Linked DNA regions of Mesorhizobium onobrychidis. The protein of the gene in region 1 interacts with the protein of each later gene in a pairwise test. Links are inferred from orthologs where the notes say so. Each region holds a gene or a part of one and is shown on either strand. Other genes may lie near its edges. The genes, in order: recR and recO.

The links.
Region 2: the proteins of recR (region 1) and recO interact in binary tests that used the Escherichia coli proteins (3 or more experiments, as listed by UniProt). The link is inferred for Mesorhizobium onobrychidis from one-to-one orthologs.

Annotation. Positions count from the first base shown.
Region 1 is NZ_CP062229.1:50,856-59,886, forward strand. The notes cover bases 3,629-6,350. They hold recR (recombination mediator RecR), read right to left. Parts: upstream 5,432-6,350; coding sequence 4,826-5,431; downstream 3,629-4,825. Other genes in these bases: IHQ72_RS00255 (lytic murein transglycosylase), read right to left, coding at 3,629-4,654; IHQ72_RS00265 (cell wall hydrolase), read right to left, coding at 5,514-6,350. Outside these bases: nikC (nickel transporter permease), read right to left, coding at 1-425; IHQ72_RS00245 (ABC transporter permease), read right to left, coding at 422-1,489; IHQ72_RS00250 (ABC transporter substrate-binding protein), read right to left, coding at 1,508-3,151; more of IHQ72_RS00255, read right to left, coding at 3,377-3,628; more of IHQ72_RS00265, read right to left, coding at 6,351-6,425; IHQ72_RS00270 (YbaB/EbfC family nucleoid-associated protein), read right to left, coding at 6,684-7,007; IHQ72_RS00275 (DNA polymerase III subunit gamma/tau), read right to left, coding at 7,031-8,875. UniProt on the Escherichia coli protein: May play a role in DNA repair. It seems to be involved in an RecBC-independent recombinational process of DNA repair. It may act with RecF and RecO.
Region 2 is NZ_CP062229.1:5,278,991-5,285,539, forward strand. The notes cover bases 1,618-4,356. They hold recO (DNA repair protein RecO), read right to left. Parts: upstream 3,506-4,356; coding sequence 2,729-3,505; downstream 1,618-2,728. Other genes in these bases: IHQ72_RS26330 (DUF2339 domain-containing protein), read right to left, coding at 1,618-2,151; IHQ72_RS26350 (aminoglycoside phosphotransferase family protein), read right to left, coding at 3,554-4,356. Outside these bases: more of IHQ72_RS26330, read right to left, coding at 1-1,617; more of IHQ72_RS26350, read right to left, coding at 4,357-4,477; GTPase Era, read right to left, coding at 4,520-5,452; rnc (ribonuclease III), read right to left, coding at 5,449-6,174; lepB (signal peptidase I), read right to left, coding at 6,179-6,549. UniProt on the Escherichia coli protein: Involved in DNA repair and RecF pathway recombination.

The DNA.
Region 1 (9,031 bases):
ATGCGCATCAGGATCGCATCGATCCAGCCGCCGGCATAGCCGGCGACGGTGCCGACCAGCAGGCCGATAGGGGCGGCAATGACGGCGACGAGAATGACGACGTAAAGCGTCCATCGCGAACCGAAGATGACGCGCGAAAGGATGTCGCGGCCGAGGTCGTCGGTGCCGAACCAGTGCTCGGCACTTGGCGCCAGCAGGCGCGAGCCCTTGAGGTCGCCGAATGTTGGCGAATAGGGCGCCAGCACATCGGCAAGGGCTGCGACCACCAGCAGGGCGATGATGATGAGCAGACCGAGAAACGCCAGCCGGTTGGCGGAAAAGCGCCGCCACGCCACATAGGCGCGGCCGAGCCTTGCCTGCATGCGCGAGGCCGGCCGCTCGCTGAGCAGCCAGTCGCGACGGCTTTGTATCGCTTCAACGCTCATCGTACCTTGGTCCTTGGGTCGAGCACCCGGTAGAGCAGATCGGACAGGAGGTTGATGCCGATGAAGACCGAGCCGATGACGATGGTGCCGCCGAGCACCGCGTTCATGTCGGCATTCTGCAGGGAATTGGTGATGTAGAGGCCGATACCCGGCCAGGAGAACACGGTCTCGGTCAGCACCGAGCCTTCGAGCAGGCCGGCATAGGAGAGCGCAATCACGGTGACCATCGGCACCGCCGCGTTACGCAATGCGTGGCCCCAGATGATGCGCGTCTCAGACAGGCCCTTGGCGCGCGCCGCTACGATATATTCCTGGGCAAGCTCGTTCAGCATGAACGAGCGGGTCATCCGGCTGATGTAGGCGAGCGAGAAATAGCCAAGCAGCGAGGCCGGCAGGATGATGTGGCGAAAGGCGTCGCGAAACACATCCCACTGCCGCTGCCACAGCGCATCCAGAAGATAGAAGCCGGTGATCGGCGTGAAGGTGTATTCGTAGACGATATCGAGGCGGCCGGGAAAAGCCACCCATTGCAGCCTGGCATAGAACAGCACAAGCGCCAGCAGTCCCAGCCAGAAGATCGGCACGGAGTAGCCGACCAGGCCGATGATGCGCACGATCTGGTCGATGATGCTGCCGCGCCGGACCGCAGCCAGCACGCCGAGCGGCACACCAAGGAATGCACCGATCAGCGTTCCCAGCGTCGCCAGCTCGATCGTCGCCGGAAAGGCGCGGCGAATGTCGGTCATCACCGGATTGGTGGTCAGCACCGAGGTACCGAAATTGCCGTTCAGGGCATTTTTCACATAGATGTAGAACTGTTCGATCAGCGGCAGGTCGAGCCCCATCTCGCGGCGCGTGCGCTCGACGACATTGGCCGGCGCCCGGTCGCCGAGCACCGCCAGCACCGGGTCAATGGGGATCACCCGGCCGATGAAGAAGGTCACCGCGAGAAGACCGAGATAGGTGGTTATCGCGATGACCAGGAAGCGGGCGATCGACGACGCGACAGCGACAGCACGGGCGCTACCGCGCCCTGCCGTCGCTTCGCTTTCAACAGTGCTCATGCGGCGCGTCCGCGGGAATCACTCCTTGGAGATCTGACCGACGAAATTGGTGTCGAAGCTCGGGCCGAGCGCAAAGCCCTTGAGGTTCTTGCGCAGGCCGGCCACTTCCAGCTGCTGGTGGATGATGATGAAAGGACTGGTTTCGAGGACCTTCTTCTGCAGATCCTGGTACATTGCGGCGCGCTTGGCCGAATCCTTCTCGAGCAGGGCCGCTTCCGTTTCCTTGGTCAAGTCCGGAATGTCCCAGGCGTTGCGCCAGGCGAGCGTCTTGGTCTTGCCTTCATCCGAATTATCCGGGTTGCTGGCAAAGGTCTGGGCGTTGGAGTTCGGATCGAAATAGTCCTGGCCCCACTGGCCGATATAGATGTCGTGATTGCGGGCGCGGTATTTGGTCAGCGTCTGCTTGCCGTCGCCGGGGATAATCTCCAGCTTGATGCCGGCCTGTCCCAGCGTCTGCTGGATCGATTCGGCCATGCCTGTCTCCGGCTGTCTGCTGCGCACGTCCATGGTGACACTGAAGCCGTCGGCGAGGCCGGCCTTGGCAAGCAGTTCCTTGGCCTTGGCGACATCGAATTTGAACGGATTCTCGTCCAGTTCCCCGAGCACGCCTTTCGGCAGGAAGGTCTGGTGGATCTCGCCGATGCCCTTGAGGATAGTCGAGCTCAAGGCATCGTAGTCGACAAGATATTTAAAGGCCTGGCGAACCTCGGGCTTGGCGAGGTTCGGATTCTTCTGATTGAGGCTGATGTAAAAGACCGTGCCCTTTGGTGCGCTGGTGGTGGTGAGATCGGCGTTCTTGGCGATGGCGTCGAGGTCGTTCGGCTCGAGATTGCGGGCAACGTCGATGTCGCCGGCCTCCAGCGCCAGGCGCTGGCCCGAGCTTTCCTTCATGTTGCGATAGATGACGCGGGCAAGCTTGGCCTTTTCGCCGTGATAATTGTCGTTGCGCTCCATGACGACGACCTCGTTGGCCCGCCATTCGCGCAGCTTGAAGGCGCCGGAGCCGGCATAGCCGGTCTTCAGCCAGGCGTTGCCGAAGTCATTGTCGTATTTGTAGTCGGCACTCGGCGTCACCGCGGCGACATGTTCCTTGACCAGCTTGGCGTCAACGACCGAGGCGACCGTTGCCGACAGACAGTTCAAGACGAAGCTCGGCGCATAGGCCTTGTCGACAGTGAACTGGAACGTCGTGTCATCGACGGCCTTGGCCTTCTCAGTGACGTTGTCGCCATTGATGCCGAACTGCCCGATGATGAAGGCCGGGCTCTTGTCGAGCTTGATGGCGCGCTCGAACGAATAGGCGACATCAGCTGCGGTGATCGGGTTGCCCGAGGCAAATTTCAGGCCGGGCTTGAGCCTGAAGGTGTAGGTCAGGCCGTCGTCGGAGACAGTCCAGCTTTCGGCGAGATCGCCCTTGACCTTGGACGTATCGCTGAGATCGAGGCGGACAAGAAGATCGTAGGTGTTGCCGGTGACCTCTGCAGTCGAGAACTCGAACGCCTCGCCCGGATCCATCGAGATGATGTCGTCGATCGCCAAACCCTCGACCAGCGTGTCGGCGGGCGTGACGGCAAGGGCAGGCGCACCGGCCAGAAGCAGCGCGGACATGGCTGCGCCCGCGAGCAAGAAGCGGGAGCGTAGAGCAAACTTTTCCATCATCATTTTTAACTGTTCCCTGTTTTTGTTGACCTGAGTTCCCAGCCCAGGCTTGTGGCGTTCTCTTGCCAAATCAACGGTGCCCCCTGAACCGGTTGTCTTGGGCAACTTTTATCCAGTTCCGCCTCACCATATCCGGCGCTTTCAAGCGCGGCAACGAGCATTTGCAAAGCTGTTTGTTGGACCAGATCAGGCAGCCACCACCGCCGGAAGCGACAACCCGGAGTGCAGCTATTTCAACGCGGTGACCAGGTCGGCGTTGGGAAAACAGGTGGCGGCGCGACCTTCCCTGGCCTGCCATTTGCCGATCGAGCGGCGCGTCTTGAAACCGGGCAGGCCGTCGGCGCTGCCGACGTCATAGCCCTCGGCCTCCAGCGCCCGCTGCAAGGCGGCGATATCCGACCTCTGGAGCCCGCCGACCGCGCCCCAACGCCCTGAAAAATTGCTGTCGCCATGGGCGATTCGGTCGGCGCCGTGGCCGATGAACAGGGCGTAGAGATCGCTGGTGTTGTATTGCTTCAGCACGTAGAAATTGGGCGTGACGATGAAGGCTGGACCGCTGCGCCCGGCCGGCATCAAAAGAAAGCCTTCGGCCCTCAACTCGCGCGCCGCAAACGGTCTTGCCGCGACGCGCTCGATGCCCATATCAGCCCACTCGGAAATCCTCTTGCCCTGGTCCGGACCTTCGAGCGAGCAGGAGACCGCTTCAGGCACCGTCACCTCGAAGCCCCAGCCGCGGCCCTTCACCCAGCCATAGTGGACGAGATAGTTGGCGATCGAGGCCAGCGTGTCCGGCACCGAGTTCCAGATGTCGGCCCGACCGTCGCCATCGAAATCGACGGCATGTCTGAGGAACGAACTCGGCATGAACTGCGGCTGGCCAAGCGCGCCTGCCCATGACGATTTCATCGCCCCAGCCGGGGCCAGCCCGCGCTCGACGATCTCGAGTGCTGCCATAAGCTCGGTGCGAAAGAAGTCCTTCCTGGTCGCCATGAATGCCTTGGTGCCCAGCACTTCGAAGGCGTCGTAAGGCATCTTCGCCGCGCCAAAACCGCTCTCGCGGCCCCAGATCGCCAGCAGCACCTCGCCCGGCACGCCGTAGCGCTTCTCGATCGCGGCGATCGTCCTGACATTGGCCGCTGCGCGCGTGCGGCCACCAGCGGTGACGGCGCGAACCGTCTTTTCGGCAAAATAGGCGCCGGGCGAACCGAACTCCGCCTGATGCTGCTTCTGCGGCGTCGTCGCCTTTTTGCCCGGCATCACCAGGTCGGGCAGTTTGAGGTTCGGTTTGACGCCGTCGAAGGCGGCGTCGAAGGTTTTTCTGGAGATGCCGTTGGCGTTGGCTTCGGGCCAGAGATCGGCTTGCAGCCAAGCGTGGAACTGGTCGTCGATTTTTGTGGCTGAGGCGGGGGTGGCGAGGAGGAAGGCAGTCAGTGCGACGAGGAGAAAAGCGACGGCCAGCCTGCAAAGTCCGCGTTCTGTCGCGCCCCCCTCTGTCCTGCCGGACATCTCCCCCACGAGGGGGGAGATTGGCAGCTGCACTGACCGCGCCTTCTCTTCAACGTTGAAGATAAGCGAAGCCTTCGATGACAGCCGATCTCCCCCCAAGTGGGGGAGATGTCCGGCAGGACAGAGGGGGGCACGACGGAATGCAATCATCTCAAGAGCACCCCTCCCGCCTCAAAACGCCGTCCGCGAGCGCAGCGCGGCGGCCAGCGTGCCTTCGTCGAGATAGTCGAGCTCGCCGCCGACCGGCACGCCATGCGCCAGCCGCGTTACCTTGATGTCGAAGCCGGACAATTGGTCGGTGAGATAATGCGCGGTGGTCTGGCCCTCGACCGTGGCATTGACGGCAAGGATCACCTCCTTGACCTCGCCGCCGGCGACACGGTCGACCAGCGAGCGGATGTTGAGCTGCTCGGGGCCGATGCCGTCGAGCGGCGACAACGATCCGCCGAGCACGTGATAGCGGACATTCATGGCGGCCGCCCGCTCCAGCGCCCACAGGTCGGCCACGTCCTCGACGACGATAAGCGTGCCGGCGTCGCGGCGCGGATCGGTGCAGATCATGCAGGGGTCGGATGTATCGACATTGCCGCAGGTCGAGCAGATGCGCACCTTGTCGACCGCCTCGCTCATGGCGGCGGCCAGAGGCGACAGCAACTGCTCCTTCTTCTTGATGAGGTGAAGCGCTGCTCGCCTGGCCGAACGGGGCCCAAGCCCCGGCACCTTGGCCAGAAGCTGGATCAGGCGTTCGATCTCGGGACCGGCGATTCGCTTCGACATCGCATCGGTTTAGGATTTTTCCGCGCGCTTTGGAACACTCCAGCGGCGTGCGGCCCGTTCACGCGCAGGGATGCTGCTGCCGTCAGTACGCTTCCAGCGGCCGTGTCTCGCCGGCGATCATCGCGCCAATGGCGTCGGTGTTCTCGGGTGTCGATTCAAACGACATGGTCGGCTCAGCCGGCACCGCCGGGAATGACGTGACCGGTCGCGCACCGGCGGCGCCGCCGAAACGGGCCGCGTCCGGCTCCTGCATCGGCTGTTGCATCGCCACAAGGGTCGCCTTCTCCGGCGTCGCCTTCTTGGGGATCGCCGGTTGCGATGCGACCGCGGTTACATAGGTTGCGTTGGTGGATGTTGCCTTGGCGAATTCTGCCTTGGCGGCCGGCGCCGCGGAGGCCACGAGCGTCACTGGTGCGGCGCGCGCCGAAGTCCGCGGTGCGGACTGTGCCATGGCGACCGTGGGCTCGTCCGGCAACGGTTTCCAGTTCCGGCCGCGCTTTTCGTAGAAGGCGTTGCCGCCGGCGACCATGGTGTAGTGCATGTTCTTGTAGGGGAAACGCAGGCCGGCGGTGTGAAAGAACATCGAGTTCTTCAGCTTGGCCTTGCGCTCGCCCTTGAGCACCGCCTCGGCGGCTTCCTCGACATCGGGCATCGCCTTCGAATTCATCCGCCGTGTCATCACGCCCGGCGCGAACTGGCCACGCTCGCCGACCACCTGGCAGATGGTGTTGCCGTGCTTGCCGGAGCGCAGCCGGTTCATGACCACCGTGCCGACGGCAATCATCCCGTCACGGCTCGACCGGTTGGATTCGAAGAACATCGCGCGCTGGAGGCACTCCTTGTCCTTCGCTGTGTGGCTGTAGGGCCGGGACCTGACGGTATCGGTCAGGCTGGCCACGGACAGACCGTGCGTGGTCTGACTGCAGGCTGCCAAAAACAGCGGAGAGGTGATGACGCCGAGCAGCAACGGCGTCTTCCATCGGGTCGCGATCAAAGATATCCCCTCAATTCTGTCGCCAGCCCGCCCCTGGTTGCGGCAAGAATGAGACACTTTCAGGCAAAAAGATGGCTAAAGCGTTATTAAGTGTGCGGAGTTGCCGAATGGACACGGTGGAGCAAGCGACCGCCGGATCGCGGCATGGCACTCCATGGCCACTATAACGGCATGGATCCTATCTTAGGATCTCCACAGGAGGGGCTTCCCCAAGGCTGGAGCAATGGGCTCAGTCGATCGGCATAGCTATAACACACCTTAGAACGGCAGCTTCATTCCCGGCGGTATCGGCAGTCCTGCGGTCAATGCTTGGGTCTTTTCCTGCATCATCTGCTCGACCTTGGCCCTGGCGTCATTGTGGGCAGCGAGAAGCAGATCCTCCAGAATCTCGACCTCGTCCTCCTTGAACAGCGACGGGTCGATTTTCAGGGACTTCATCTCGAATTTGCCGGTCAGCGTCACGCTGACCAGGCCGCCGCCGGCCTGTCCGGTGGCTTCCAACGTGGCGATCTCGTCCTGCATGGCCTGGAACTTGGCCTGCATTTCTTTCGCCTTGCCCATCAGGCCGAGAAGATCTTTCATCGCGTGGTCCTCTACGATTGATATCAGGTTTCGTCTTCGTCTGTGGCCGGCTCGATCGGAACCTCGGCCTCCACCGCATCGGTTTCCGGTGCGTCGGGAATGCGCACGTCGATGATCTTGGCGCCGGGAAAACGCGCCAGGATGGCGGCGACGGTCGGGTCGCTCTTGGCATCGAGGAGCGCGTTTTCGCGTTTGGTTGATTCCATCTCGGCCAGCGTCTGGCCGCCTTCTTCCTTTGACAGCGAGACCAGCCAGCTGCGGCCGGTCCAGGCGCGCAATTTGGCGGTCAGATCGTTGAGCAGCATCTTCGGCGCGTCATCGGTCAGGCTGACGTCGATACGGCCCGGCTCGATGCGCACCAGGCGCACGCAGCGCTTCACCAGCACCTTGAAGGCCATGTCGCGCTGGGCATCGGCAAGGGCGACGATGTCGGCCAGCGACTTCACCGGCACCGGCGCCGGCACCGGCACCGGCGCATCCGCGACCGGCTCCGGCGCCGGACCGAAGGCTGCAGGCATCGGCTCGGGTTCGACAAGCCGCATGGTCTGCGCGCCGCCATTGGCCGTCGGCATCCGCGTCTGCGCCACAGCGCTGGCGCCGCCATTTCCGGGATTTGCTGGGCCGGGATTTGCGACGACAGAGCTTGCGGGCGCACCATTCGAACGTGGCGCGCCATTGGGCACCGATGCTCCGCTCTCCAGCGATTTCAATGCCTCGTCCAGCGTCGGCAGGTCGGCGGCGTGCGCCAGCCTGATCAGCACCATTTCGGCGGCACTGACCGGCCGGTTGGAAGACTGCACCTCGGGAATGCCTTTCAACAGCATCTGCCAGGTCCGCGACAACACCCTGACCGACAGCGTCTTGGCGAAATCGGCGCCGCGCCGGCGCTCGTCCTCCGACAGCGAGGCGTCATCGAGGGCCGTCGGTACGAAGCGCAGCCGGGTGACGAGGTGGTTGAACTCGGCAAGGTCGGTCAGCACCGCGGCCGGATCGGCGCCGGTATCGTACTGGTTACGGAACTCGGCCAAAGCGGCCGCCACATTGCCCTTCATCACATGTTCGAACAGGTCGACGATACGGGCGCGGTCGGCCAGCCCGAGCATGGCGCGCACCGCTTCGGCGCTGACCGCGCCGCTGCCATGGGCGATCGCCTGGTCGAGAATGGACAGCGAATCGCGCGCCGAGCCTTCGGCCGCCCGGGCGATCATCGCCAGCGCGTCGTCGTCGACGGCAATGCCTTCTTTGCCGGCGATCGAGGAGAGATGCGCGACCAGCGCGCCGGCATCGATCCGCCTGAGATCGAAGCGCTGGCAGCGCGACAAGACGGTGATCGGAACTTTTCGGATTTCGGTGGTGGCGAAGATGAATTTGACGTGCGGCGGTGGCTCTTCCAGCGTCTTCAGCAGGCCGTTGAAGGCCTGGGTCGAGAGCATGTGCACTTCGTCGATGATGTAGACCTTGTAGCGCGCCGAGACCGGCGCGTAACGCACGCGCTCGATGATGTCTCTGATGTCGTCGATGCCAGTGTGCGAGGCGGCGTCCATCTCAATGACATCGACATGGCGGCCTTCCATGATCGCCTGGCAATGCTCGCCCAGCACGGCAAGATCGACCGAAGGCTGGTCGACAGTCGCGGTCTTGTAATTGAGCGCCCGCGCCAGGATGCGCGCCGTCGTCGTCTTGCCGACACCGCGCACGCCAGTCAGCATCCAGGCTTGGGCTATCCGGCCGGTGGCGAAAGCATTGGTGAGGGTGCGGACCATCGGCTCCTGGCCGATCAGTTCGGAGAAATTCGCAGGACGGTATTTGCGCGCCAGAACGCGATAGGCGGCGGCCTTTTCCGTTCCCGAATTTCCGGCTTCGCTCATTCGCCCGTAAAGCTCCAAGGGCCGCGCCTGCAGGCGGCCGATTCCTGCGCATAGTTTCGCCCGCAGGGCTTGGCGCCGTCAATGTCGCGGGAGAAAGGCGAAGAGGTGGGAGGCTGGAACAATGACCCGTTCCGGGCTCGTTAGGGCTGCTTCCTT
Region 2 (6,549 bases), 5.2 Mb from region 1 along the record:
CGAGCGCATGTCGATGGCGACCAGGATGGCGCCGGCGCCGATGGCGATCAGCGTGTAGATCGCCTGCTCGGCGAGCGTGACAGCACCCGTGTCGATGGCGCCGCCATGCATGGCGTGGCGCACCAATATGGCAACCGTGAGCAGCGCAAACAGTGCTGCGCCCGCTTCCATGGCTAGGCGTGGCCGGCCATTTGTGGTGCGGGCAAGCTGCCAGGCGGCAAAGCCGAAGGCAAGCGCCGGCACGCCGTAGCCCGGCAGCAGCCAGTTGAATACCGGCGTCGTCGACAGGAATTCGGCGCCGACGATTGTCGGATCGAAGGCGACGCGGCCGAGTACGGCGATGACCGTGCCGACCGAAATCCAGCCGAGCACCGGATAGGCGCGCCAGCGGGTGGCCAGCGCCGGCACGATGGCCGCCGCACCCAGGAGGATGGTGGTCCAGCCGGACCCGAAGGCCATGTAGATCATCAGCAAGGCGGCGACTGCTGCCCCGCCAATCGCGAAGGAGACGGCAGCACCGCCCTGTAGCGGCGGCTCTTCACCGCGCGCTATCCACTCGCCGCCGGCGGCGAAGACCACCACCAGAAGGGCTGCAACCGCCGCGTAGACAAGATCGCGGTCGAGATTGCCGAAGGTGAACCAGAGCGCCAACAGAATGACCAGCGGCGCGACAGCGCCCCATGCCGCCCATGAGGCGGCGCGGATTTGTGCCGACGCGGCAAATTTGCGCGCAGCCCAGAATCCGGCGCCGATGAACATAAGTCCAAGAAAGATACCGATCCTGAGCATCAGCGTATCGGCAACTGCCGCCGGCAGACCTTCGACGTCGAGAACGCCACCTGAAAAGTCTGCAGCGACGGAGGTTGGCGGAATGATGCCGAGATAGACCAGCACCGTCGCCAGCCCTGCGGCGTGCAGAAGCGCCAGCGCCAGCGGCCGGTAGAGCGCTACCGCGACCAGGGCTGCGATAAGTGCTGCTCCCGGCAGGGCATCGCCGACGGCAGCGTATGCGGGGTCAACGAAAAGCGACATCGCCGAAAGACCGACGAAGAAGCCAGGTGCGATCGACGGCCCGTCGAAGCCCGTGGCCGGTTGTGCTTCGCCGCGGCGACGGCCGAGCCAGACGAGGGCGAGCACGGCCAGGGTCACCGCGTTGATGAAGAGGATGACAGGCAGGTTGGTGCCCGGCGCATCTGTCATGTAAAGAATGGTCCAGAGGCCGGTGCCGACGAACGCTGCCGCCATCAGCAATTTCCAGTCGCGCAGGCGGGCGATGACGCCGGTGGCGGCGAGCACGATCGCCAAATAGCCGAACAGCGCCCAGGGATTAGGCGCCTGCGAAGCGACCAGCATCGGCGTCACCACCGCGCCGAGCAGGCCGATGCCGGCAAGCGCCTGGCCGTGTACGAGCGCTGCTGCGATCGTCGCCACGCCGATGGCGCCGAGCAGCGTGAAGGCGAGCGCCGGCCCGATGAAGCCGTAGACGCCATGCGCGGCATAGACCGTACCGAACAGGATGAAGGCGCCGGCCGCCGTCAGGATCGCCGGAATGTAGGCGCCGGCAACGCCCTGCACCGGCACCTTGAAGCCGGTACGGCGGATGAACTCGCCGACGGCGACCAGCACCAGCCCGAGCATTGCTGCCATGCTCAGCCGCACGCCGGGACCGAAAATGCCGGCCTCGATGGTGTAGCGGATCAGGAACAGGCCGCCCAGCGCCAGCGCGATGCCGCCGACCCAGACCGCCCATCGGGTGCCGAGCGCCGTTTCAATGTCAGGCTTTTGCGTCGCTTTCGCCGTCGCGGCGGCCGGTTGCGCAGGTGCAGATCCAGCCGGCGCCGCTTCGCCCGCAGCCCACGGTCCGGATGCAATCTCCCCGGCTTCAACCTCTATGGACGGCTTTTCCTCAGCCTCGCCCGCCGATGACGGGACAATTTCGGTCACGGCCGCAACTGCCGCGTCTGTTGGCATGCTGTCGTTTGCGGCCTGTTCTACCGGCTTGGCCTGCGGCGGGGCCACATGCGCGCCCGAAAGCACGAGGCTGCGCAGCGCGCCAAGCTCGCGCTCGATCAGGCCGATACGGCTCTGCTGGCGCGAGATAATGACGAACAGCACGATGATCGCGACTAGGCCGATCAGGCTTTCGAACATGGCGGTTCCCCCAAACCAAGCCAGTAGTTACTGACAAATACGGCGGCCAGACGGCCAGCCGAGTCAGCGCGCCGCCAGACTGGCAGCCGGAAAGATCGAGCACGTTTCGGTACCAAAAGCCAGCAGCTTGCCGTTGGCATCCTTGAGCGTTGCTTCCGAAACCGCCAATGTGCGGCCCTTGTGCACCACCCTGCCCTCGCACACCACCTCGCCGGTCTTCGGCGTGATCGGCCGTGTCAGGTTCACCTTGAACTCCGCCGTCATATAGGCCTCGCCCTTGTCGAGCAGCGTTTGCACCGCGCAGGCAAGGGCCGAATCCAGCAGCGTACGGCCCAGCCGCCATGCACGCCACCCAGCGGGTTGAGATAGCGCTCGTTCGGCATGCCGCGGAACACCGCGCGTCCTTCCGACACTTCGGTCAGGTCGAAACTGAGCTGGAACGAAATCGGCGGCGCCGGGTATTTGTTGTCGATGATGCGCTGGAGCAATTCCAGGCCGGTATATCTAGAGATGTCGCCGTGCGGAATGGTGCCGAGGCCGAGCGGCGAGACCCGGCCGGGATAAAGTTCCACTTCGCTCATGTAATGATTTCTCCGGCGGCGGTCTCGGCGCCAATCTCCTTGCCCGCCGCGTGGTGCTTGCGCAAGGCGGCGAGAAAGCCGGCGCGGGCACCGGGCGCCTCGATCCCGCGCGGCTCGTAGACATGGCGGGAAAAGAAGAAGCCGGTCAGCCGGAAGGCGTCCTCGATCGCCGCCGGATCGGCGCGCAGGCCGGAGCCGCGCTGCAGGAATGCGGGGAGCACCAGCATCTTGTCGCGCCATGGCGCGCCTGCCTGGCGCGACACGGCGCGCCCGGATTTCGGCGAGACATAGGCAAGGTCTTGCCTGGCGCCGGTCGCGGCACACTGGCTGAGATCGAGGCCGAAGCCGAGTTCGTCGAGAATCAGCAGTTCGAAGCGCGCTACCAGCTCGCCGGCGGCGTCCGTATCGTCGAGGTGAGCGATCATCACGGCCAGTGTCTCGTAGAGGCCGTCATGGGCGTCGCGCTCGGGCAGCAGGCGCAGATGCGCAGCCATGGTCTGCAGCCCATAGATGGCGACGGCGCTGTCCATGAGCCGGGCGGCGTTCATCTCGATCGCCTCGGCCTGGAAGGTGCCAAGGTGTTCGTCGAGCCGCGCCCGCCACAACAGGTCGACGCGGTTGCCGGGCTGCAGAACCGGCTGCTGCTTGCGCGAGCGGCCGCCGCGCACAAGGCCGAGGTGGCGGCCATGCGCACGCGTCATGACCTCAAGAATGGCGCTGGTTTCGCCATGCTTGCGGGTGCCGAGAATGATTCCCTCGTCGCGCCATTCCATGAACGGAGCTTGTCACCGCTTCGGTGGCGAAATCAAGATTGGGGTTTTTCAGGCCCTCTGTGAGCCCCTTCCGTAGCGGTCCGCGCGCTGGTGATCGGCAAGCACTTCATCGATCACGCGTCGCGACTTTTCAACTTCGATTGGATTGACGTCTATATGGCCGGCGGCCGTAATCAGCGCTTTCCATAGCGTCCAGCCACGGCCTCGCGCCCAGGTTGCCTCATCGGCCTGAAGACCCGCGCGAAACAACTCTCGGCTTTCCCCTTCGAAGAGCGTCCACGCAATCGCCAGATCGCACGACGGATCGCCCACGCCCGAAGTCCCGAAGTCGATCACGGCCCTCAAAGCGCCTTGCCTGACCAACAGGTTTCCCCAACTGACGTCACCGTGGAACCAAACGGCCGCGCCATACCATGTCGCGGCAAGCGCTGCTTCCCAGACCGCGCTGGCGGCGCCCGTGTCGATCCTGCCGTCGAGGGCTGCAATTGCCTGCCGGGTTTCACCGTCATAGACGCTCAGTGGTCCGCCGCGAAAAAAATTGTGCTGCCCTGGCGCCGGTCCACCGGCGGGATCGATCCGTTGCAGGGCGACCAGGAACTGGGCCAGGCTGGCCGCGAATTGCGGCAGGCTGGCAATACGCTCCAGCGTCGCCGTCTCGCCTTCGATCCAGCGGTAGACGGACCAATGCCAGGGATAGTTGTCGGTCGGGGCTCCCATCGCCAAGGGAACCGGGACAGGCAGCGGCAGCAGAGGCGCAAGCCTTGGCAACCAGCGGTGTTCCTTTTCCACCTGCAAGGCATAGGCCGCCGCGCTCGGCAGCCTCACCAGCATATCGTCTCCGAGACGAAAGGTCCTGTTGTCCCATCCGCCCGATGCAACCGGCCTGACAGCAAGATCCTTCCATCGGGGAAATTGCGTGGCGACCAACCGGCTCACGAGAGCTGTATCGATAGTGACTTCTTGTTTGAGCATGATCTTTTCCGAAAACCGGCTCCCACTTTTCGGGAACATGCTCTAATGCGGAAACTCCAGCCCCATCTCGCGATAGCGCTCGGGGTCGTCGCCCCAGTTCTCGCGCACCTTGACGAACAGGAACAGATGCACCTTCTGTTCGAGGATACCGGATATCTCCATGCGTGCCGCCTGGCCGATGGCACGGATCGTCTCGCCCTTGTGGCCGAGCACGATCTTCTTCTGGCTGTCGCGTTCGACATAGATGGTCTGGTCGATGCGCACCGAGCCGTCCTTCTTCTCTTCCCATTTCTCGGTCTCGATATGGGAGGAATAGGGCAGTTCCTGATGCAGCCTGAGATAGAGCTTTTCGCGAGTGATCTCCGCCGCCAGCTGACGCATCGGCAGGTCGGAGATCTGGTCCTCCGGGTAATACCAGGGGCCGGCAGGCAGGGTTTCGGCCAGATAGTCGAGCAGGTCCTTGCAACCCGACCCGGTTAGCGCCGAGACCATGAAGGTGCGCTTGAAGGGCACCCTTTCATTCGCTGCCGCGGACAGGGCCAGCAGCGCCTCCGGCTTGACCCGGTCGACCTTGTTGAGGATCAGCACCATCGGCTGGCGGACATCCTTCAGCCGTTCGAGGATGGCGTCGGCGTCGCCCCTGATGCCGCGCTCGGCGTCGATCAGCAACAGCACGATGTCGGCGTCCTTGGCGCCACCCCAGGCGGTCGTCACCATCGCCGTGTCCAACCGCCGCTTCGGCCTGAAAATGCCCGGCGTGTCGACGAAGACGATCTGTGTGTTGTTGTGGATGGCGATGCCGCGCACGATGGCGCGCGTCGTCTGCACCTTGTGGGTGACGATCGACACCTTGGCGCCGACCAGTTGGTTGACCAGCGTCGATTTCCCCGCATTGGGCGCGCCGATCAGCGCGACGAAGCCGGAGTGTGTGACGGCAGCTTCTGTTGCCGGCGGGACGTCATCGGTGGCGGTCATGCCGCGCTCCCCTTATTGAGCCAGACGCCTTCGCGCAACAGCAGTGCAGTGGCCGCGGCTTGCTCGGCCTCGCGCTTGGAGCGCCCGCTGCCGATCGCCGGCGGATAGGCGCCGACCTTGACGCTGACGGTGAATAGCGGATCGTGGTCCGGTCCCTCGCGGCTGTCAATTATGTAGACCGGCACGGCGCCTGCCGCCTGATGCGCCCATTCCTGCAGTTCGGTCTTGGCATCGCGGCGGGCGGCACCGATGGCCTGCGAGCGCGGCCGCCAGTATTTGTGGATGAAGGCGCGGGCCGCCTCCAGCCCGCCGTCGAGATAGAGCACGGCGATCAGCGATTCCAGCGCATCAGCCCGCAGATTGACGCGTTTGCGCCCGTCCAGGCCGCGTACGTCCGAGCCGGCACGGATCAACTCCGGCAGGCCGATCTCCTCGGCGATGTCCGCCAGCACCTCGGCATTGACCAGCGCGTTGAGCCGGAGCGACAGCTCACCTTCGGCAGCGTCCGGATACGCCGCCAGCAGCATGTCGGCGACGACCAGTCCGAGGACGCGGTCGCCCAGGAATTCGAAACGCTGATAGTCGATGCCGGCATGGTTGCTGCGGGCGCTGGCATGGGTCAGCGCGCGCTGCAGGCGCTGGCGGTCGGCAAAGGCGTGGCCGGTGCGCTCCATGAGCGCTTCGGCGAGCGCGTCGACGGTCAGCCGTTTTGTCGCCGCCATGATCCTAATTGACGAAATGGAGCAGGCGCGACGCGCGCATCAGCGACGGCCATTTCCAGATTTCGAGCGGGCTGGCGCTGCCGCCGATCGAGAAGAAGATGAGATTGGCGCGGCCAACCAAGTTGTCGTCGGGCACGAAACCTACGGTGAAGCGGCTGTCCGAGGAATTGTCTCTGTTATCGCCCATCATGAAATAGTGGCCGGGCGGCACGTCGAATTCCTGAGTGTTGTCACCGATCGAGTTGGGTATCAGGTCGAGCGTGTCATAGCTGACGCCATTCGGCAAGGTCTCGCGATAGACGTCGACCGGCCCGCTCTCCTCGGTAATGTCGCGATTGTCGATCTGCCCGACCTTCTGGCGTGGCACGCCGACGC